One region of the Methylocystis sp. H4A genome, then DNA from elsewhere that is predicted to be linked to it. Evidence: riboswitches for the same ligand, from Rfam matches in the RefSeq annotation. Region 1 holds a riboswitch; each other region holds the start of a gene.
The links. Region 1 has a riboswitch for thiamine pyrophosphate ahead of IYW40_RS08735 (FAD-dependent oxidoreductase). Riboswitches for the same ligand answer to the same signal wherever they lie in the genome.
Positions count from the first base shown of each region.

Region 2: it holds a riboswitch for thiamine pyrophosphate, as region 1 does, so the genes downstream of both, IYW40_RS10695 (FAD-dependent oxidoreductase) here and IYW40_RS08735 (FAD-dependent oxidoreductase) in region 1, are expected to answer to the same signal.
Region 3: it holds a riboswitch for thiamine pyrophosphate, as region 1 does, so the genes downstream of both, thiC (phosphomethylpyrimidine synthase ThiC) here and IYW40_RS08735 (FAD-dependent oxidoreductase) in region 1, are expected to answer to the same signal.

Region 1 is NZ_JADNQY010000022.1:168,212-170,455, reverse strand. It holds gene IYW40_RS08745 (glutathione S-transferase family protein) at 1-143, opposite strand, end outside; gene IYW40_RS08740 (hypothetical protein) at 296-892, opposite strand; TPP riboswitch at 1,055-1,188, shown strand; gene IYW40_RS08735 (FAD-dependent oxidoreductase) at 1,206-2,244, shown strand, end outside; gene thiS (sulfur carrier protein ThiS) at 2,239-2,244, shown strand, end outside.
Region 2 is NZ_JADNQY010000024.1:68,324-70,567, forward strand. It holds gene IYW40_RS10690 (hypothetical protein) at 106-702, opposite strand; TPP riboswitch at 865-998, shown strand; gene IYW40_RS10695 (FAD-dependent oxidoreductase) at 1,016-2,074, shown strand; gene thiS (sulfur carrier protein ThiS) at 2,049-2,192, shown strand; gene IYW40_RS10705 (thiazole synthase) at 2,206-2,244, shown strand, end outside.
Region 3 is NZ_JADNQY010000020.1:158,784-161,027, forward strand. It holds gene thiC (phosphomethylpyrimidine synthase ThiC) at 1-964, opposite strand, end outside; TPP riboswitch at 1,063-1,156, opposite strand; gene IYW40_RS06785 (carbonic anhydrase family protein) at 1,218-2,033, opposite strand; gene IYW40_RS06790 (HAD-IC family P-type ATPase) at 2,098-2,244, shown strand, end outside.

The DNA.
Region 1 (2,244 bases):
AGGGCGAGACCGCCTTCTTCATAGGTCGGAATCTGCCCGAAAGGATGAAGCGCGAGATGCGCCGGTTCCTTCATCGCTTTGAATGAAAGAAGACGAACGTCGTAGGGCTGGCCCACTTCTTCGAGCGCCCACCGAACGCGCATGTCCCGCGCCAATCCCTTGCCGCCATCGGGCGACCGTTCAAAGGCGGTAATTGTGGGGTCATTGGAAAGCCCTACGGACAGCCGCCCGTCTCCTCAACTCATCGACGGCACACTCGGTCAATGAGTCCTGACCCCGGATTGCCCGCTTAAGATTACTTCGTCACGCCCCAATCTTCGAAACTCGGGTCGCGCTTGGCTTTTTCGAGATTGTCCGCCTGTTCCGACAATTGATAATTCCGGTTTTGCGCCGCCATGGCCTCGGCGCCGTCCTTGAGGATCGCGATCTTCATCTGCTCTGTGGCGAGGCGATTGAGCTCATTGATCCACTGGTTGAGAGCGAGCAGCAAGTTGCGTTTGCGCTCTCGTTGAATGTCGTGCGACGAATCATTGTTCTCGGACAGCGCGAGTTCTTGCTGAGTTTCGGCGATCATCGCATCGAGCTTCTTGACCTTCTCCTCCGCCGCCGCGACCTGGTCCGGAGCGTCGGACTTGGCTTTTTCGAGCGCCGCTTCGGCGTCAGCGCGCGCCTTCTTGAGATTGTCGAGGCCGTTCTGCAGCCATTTCGACTGGATCTTCAGGAGCGAGTCGCGCGGAACCCCGCTGAGGCTCAGCGAATTCGGAATGGGAAAATATTCGCCAAGCTGCGCGGCGCCAGCCGGCGCCGCAGAAATCGCGCAGGCGAGCAGGCCACAGAGAACGGCGCCGGCCAACGTCCTGCGGACGCTAACCGTTTTGCTGATGAAGCTCATGATTTTCTCCCGCTATGCTGCGCTTTTTTCGCGCGCTTTTCTTTGCGCAAACTGAGCCATCATATGACGTCTGGCAAGCCCCGGCGCGGCGCGGCGACCTAAAGGAGTCGCGCGCCGCGCTTGACTGCCTCTGCGCTTCGCGCCAGCCTACGTCCGCCGGGGGAGCCCGCCCGGCGGCGCTCCAACGACGCCGCCACGGGGCTGAGAGGCCGCAAGACGCGCGAAAACGCGGGGGGCGGCGACCCTTCGAACCTGATCCAGTTGAGACTGGCGGAGGGATGGTGTCAGCGAAATTTCCCGAAAGGCGGCGCTCATGCTCGCGCGCGTGATTGGCGCCGGCGTCGCCGGACTCTGCGCCGCCTATGCGCTCGCCAGGAAAGGCGTGGACGTGGAGATCGTCGAGCGCGAGTCTGCGCCGGGCCTCGGCTGCTCGCGCTTCGCCGGCGGCATGATCGCGCCCTGGTGCGAACTGGAAAGCGCCGAGCCCCTGGTCGCGACGCTCGGCGAAGAAGCGCTCGACTTCTGGTCGCGCGAGCTCGGCGTCGCGACGGTCGCCGGCAGTCTTGTCGTGACGCCGGCTCGGGAGCGGGCAGAGCTCGCCGACTTCGCCCGACGCACGCGCAATTTCGAATCGCTGGACGCAAAGGCGATCGCGGCGCTTGAGCCAGATCTCACCGGGCGCTTCGACGCCGCGTTGTTTTTTCGGCAAGAAGCGCATCTCGATCCCCGGGCGGCGCTCATCGCGCTGACCGAGCGCCTCGCGAAACTGCCGAATGTGACGCTGCAGTTTCAGCAGGACGCCGCCGGACTGGAGACGATCCCGGATTGGATAATCGACTGCCGCGGCTTCGCGGCGCGCGACGCGCTTCCCGGCCTGCGCGGCGTGAAGGGCGAAATGCTGATCCTGCGCAGCGAGGAGATTTCCCTGGCGCGTCCGGTGCGCATGCTGCATCCGCGCCGGCCGGTTTATGTCGTGCCGCGCGGCGACGGGCTGTTCATGGTCGGCGCGACGATGATCGAGAATGAGGAGCGCGCGCGGGTCACCGCGCGGTCGGTCGTCGAACTCATCAACTCCGCCTTTGCGGTCCACCCGGCCTTCGCCGAGGCCGAAATTGTCGAGACCGGCTCGGACCTCCGACCCGCTTTCGCCGACAATCTGCCACGTCTTTTGAAGCGGGGTCGCACTCTCTATATCAATGGGCTCTACCGCCACGGATTCCTGCTTGCGCCGGCGCTGGCGCGCCGCGCGGCTGAGGTCATTGTAAACGACGGACATTTCCCAGAGGTGATGGATGCTGATTCAAATCAACGGGCGGCCGCAGGATGTGAGCGCGACGACGTTGCAAATGCTG
Region 2 (2,244 bases), on a different contig from region 1:
TAATTGTGGGGTCATTGGAAAGCCCTACGGACAGCCGCCCGTCTCCTCAACTCATCGACGGCACACTCGGTCAATGAGTCCTGACCCCGGATTGCCCGCTTAAGATTACTTCGTCACGCCCCAATCTTCGAAACTCGGGTCGCGCTTGGCTTTTTCGAGATTGTCCGCCTGTTCCGACAATTGATAATTCCGGTTTTGCGCCGCCATGGCCTCGGCGCCGTCCTTGAGGATCGCGATCTTCATCTGCTCTGTGGCGAGGCGATTGAGCTCATTGATCCACTGGTTGAGAGCGAGCAGCAAGTTGCGTTTGCGCTCTCGTTGAATGTCGTGCGACGAATCATTGTTCTCGGACAGCGCGAGTTCTTGCTGAGTTTCGGCGATCATCGCATCGAGCTTCTTGACCTTCTCCTCCGCCGCCGCGACCTGGTCCGGAGCGTCGGACTTGGCTTTTTCGAGCGCCGCTTCGGCGTCAGCGCGCGCCTTCTTGAGATTGTCGAGGCCGTTCTGCAGCCATTTCGACTGGATCTTCAGGAGCGAGTCGCGCGGAACCCCGCTGAGGCTCAGCGAATTCGGAATGGGAAAATATTCGCCAAGCTGCGCGGCGCCAGCCGGCGCCGCAGAAATCGCGCAGGCGAGCAGGCCACAGAGAACGGCGCCGGCCAACGTCCTGCGGACGCTAACCGTTTTGCTGATGAAGCTCATGATTTTCTCCCGCTATGCTGCGCTTTTTTCGCGCGCTTTTCTTTGCGCAAACTGAGCCATCATATGACGTCTGGCAAGCCCCGGCGCGGCGCGGCGACCTAAAGGAGTCGCGCGCCGCGCTTGACTGCCTCTGCGCTTCGCGCCAGCCTACGTCCGCCGGGGGAGCCCGCCCGGCGGCGCTCCAACGACGCCGCCACGGGGCTGAGAGGCCGCAAGACGCGCGAAAACGCGGGGGGCGGCGACCCTTCGAACCTGATCCAGTTGAGACTGGCGGAGGGATGGTGTCAGCGAAATTTCCCGAAAGGCGGCGCTCATGCTCGCGCGCGTGATTGGCGCCGGCGTCGCCGGACTCTGCGCCGCCTATGCGCTCGCCAGGAAAGGCGTGGACGTGGAGATCGTCGAGCGCGAGTCTGCGCCGGGCCTCGGCTGCTCGCGCTTCGCCGGCGGCATGATCGCGCCCTGGTGCGAACTGGAAAGCGCCGAGCCCCTGGTCGCGACGCTCGGCGAAGAAGCGCTCGACTTCTGGTCGCGCGAGCTCGGCGTCGCGACGGTCGCCGGCAGTCTTGTCGTGACGCCGGCTCGGGAGCGGGCAGAGCTCGCCGACTTCGCCCGACGCACGCGCAATTTCGAATCGCTGGACGCAAAGGCGATCGCGGCGCTTGAGCCAGATCTCACCGGGCGCTTCGACGCCGCGTTGTTTTTTCGGCAAGAAGCGCATCTCGATCCCCGGGCGGCGCTCATCGCGCTGACCGAGCGCCTCGCGAAACTGCCGAATGTGACGCTGCAGTTTCAGCAGGACGCCGCCGGACTGGAGACGATCCCGGATTGGATAATCGACTGCCGCGGCTTCGCGGCGCGCGACGCGCTTCCCGGCCTGCGCGGCGTGAAGGGCGAAATGCTGATCCTGCGCAGCGAGGAGATTTCCCTGGCGCGTCCGGTGCGCATGCTGCATCCGCGCCGGCCGGTTTATGTCGTGCCGCGCGGCGACGGGCTGTTCATGGTCGGCGCGACGATGATCGAGAATGAGGAGCGCGCGCGGGTCACCGCGCGGTCGGTCGTCGAACTCATCAACTCCGCCTTTGCGGTCCACCCGGCCTTCGCCGAGGCCGAAATTGTCGAGACCGGCTCGGACCTCCGACCCGCTTTCGCCGACAATCTGCCACGTCTTTTGAAGCGGGGTCGCACTCTCTATATCAATGGGCTCTACCGCCACGGATTCCTGCTTGCGCCGGCGCTGGCGCGCCGCGCGGCTGAGGTCATTGTAAACGACGGACATTTCCCAGAGGTGATGGATGCTGATTCAAATCAACGGGCGGCCGCAGGATGTGAGCGCGACGACGTTGCAAATGCTGCTGGACGAACTGGGGTATGATGAAAAGACCGTCGGCACCGCTCTGAATCAGGAGTTCGTGCGCGCCAGGGACCGCGCCGAGACGCGGCTTCGCGAAGGCGACGCCGTTGAGATCGTGACGCCGAGACAGGGCGGGTGAGCGAGTTTGATGCATGAATGACCCGGTGACGCTTTACGACGGCGCGGTGGCC
Region 3 (2,244 bases), on a different contig from region 1:
GCGGCACATAGGCGAGGCGCACGCCGGCGTGGATCGTGAAGTAATCCACGCCCTGCTCCGCCTGCTCGATCAGCGTGTCTTTGAAAACTTCCCAGTCGAGCTTCAGCGCATCGCCGCCCACCTTTTCCAAAGCCTGATAGATCGGCACGGTGCCGATCGGCACGGAGGCGTTGCGGATGATCCAGTCGCGGATGTTGTGAATGTTGCGGCCGGTGGAGAGGTCCATCACCGTGTCGGCGCCCCAGCGGATCGCCCACACCATCTTTTCGACCTCATCCGCAACGGACGAGGTGACGGCCGAGTTGCCGATGTTGGCGTTGACCTTCACCAGGAAGTTGCGGCCGATGATGACCGGCTCGAGTTCCGGGTGATTGACATTCGCCGGAATGATGGCGCGGCCGCGCGCGACCTCCTCGCGCACAAATTCGGGCGTGACGAATTCGGGTATCGACGCGCCAAAGCTCTCGCCGTCGGCGATGCGTTCTTTCGCGACGTCAAGCGCGCGCTCGCGGCAGAGGTTCTCGCGATGCGCGACATAGATCATTTCTTCCGTAATGATCCCTGCGCGGGCGAACTCAAGCTGAGTGACGGGCTGCGCGCCGGCCGCTCGATGAAGCCTGCGCGCGGCGGGGCATGGCGGCACGAGGCGCTCGCCTTCAGCGAAGCCATTGTCTTCGGGCTTGATGCCGCGGCCCTGGTAGGCCTCCAAACCAGCGCGCGTCGCGAGCCAGGGACGCGCCGAGGGCAATCCCGCCGAAAGGTCGGGCGTGAAGGATGCGCAGGTATAGGGTCCTGAAGGGTCGTAGACCCGAAGCGGCGGCTCGCCCGACGATGGATCGAGCGCGATCTCGCGGTAGGGAACGCGAATGTCGTCGCGTTGCTTCGGCGAGGAATAGACCTTGCGCGATTTCCCGATCGGCCCGGTGGTGACGTTCGCCGGCATACGCTTGTCGTGGATGTTCATGATCGCGCTCCTTCATCGCGCTTCGTCAAGGGAAGCGGACGCTGAGTCAGGAAGACGAAGGAGGGATGCGCTATCACAGCGTCGACGCGAGGCGCCGTTCGCTTCTTCGCTGGCCTTCCCTACGCCGGCATGACCCGGATCAGGTTCGACGGGTGCTTCTCAGCCGCGCTTGCGGCGCCCCTCGCCATCGTGGTGAAGCTAGCGCGTCGAGCCTGCGGGAGCAAGGTGGTCGATCTTGCGTGTAGCGCCGAAGTCAGTTTCTCAGGATCAATCGGCCATGAAGCGGCTGAAGCTCCCTTGCGCTGTCGGGATAGAGCGCCTTGAACCGATCAATATCCTCCTTCGCGGCCTCAGTGCTCGCACGCGCGACGATCCAGGTTACGATTTCCGTGTGCGGGTTGGTCGTCAGAGATCCTTCATAGCGAAAAATGTTCTTCAGCTTCCCGCCCGGAAGCATTTCGGCCGGACTGAAGGACTCGCTGAGCCTTGACTGATGCTTTGTCGTGGGCGCTGCAGCCATGACCGTCGCGAAGGCCTCGTTTTTTTTGCCGGCTCTGACGAGCGCACCCACTACCATCAAATCCTTGTCGTCGCCCTTATGCACGAAATGGACTTCCATATCTGTTCGCTTTCCCTCGATCGTATGTTCGCTGGGGGCGTGGAAGTGAAACTGCTTCAATTTGAACACTCGCCCATCCATCTTGGAAAAGCTGCCGTCACCCACAACCGCCTGTATGGTGTGGCCGTCGTTCTTAATTTTGCAGGCCTGCCGGCGCCATTCCAAAGCGGGCGATCGTACGTCGGCTTTCACAGCGTTCTGCAGAGCTACGGGGGATTGTTCTCGATCAGGGATGCAGGTTGATTCCCTCTCCAATTCCTTCCGAACAAATGGTTCGTCGGAGTCGAGGCCCTCAACCGACTCAAAGTTCCAATTTTTTGGCGTATCTCCCCGAGATAGCGCTGAACAAAGTGGGCAGCTTGCCAAGCCGAATACAAGTGACCGACGCGAAATTCCCAACATAATACCGCTCCTAGAAAATATACCGCTCTCAAAAATGCTCCCTAACATCGCTCCGATTCAAGTCTCGAAACAAGGCAATTTTCTTACCGTCGAAACCCAGTTTGGGAGCCTAATGACGCAAGCATCACTTTACGGCCTCGCCTCAGACGAGGCCGCCCGGCGTCTTGCCGAATTCGGGCCCAACGAGCAGCCAAAAGCTCCCCCGCCGGGCATATTCGCGATCGCGCTGCGCACGCTGAAAGAACCCATGTTCTTTCTG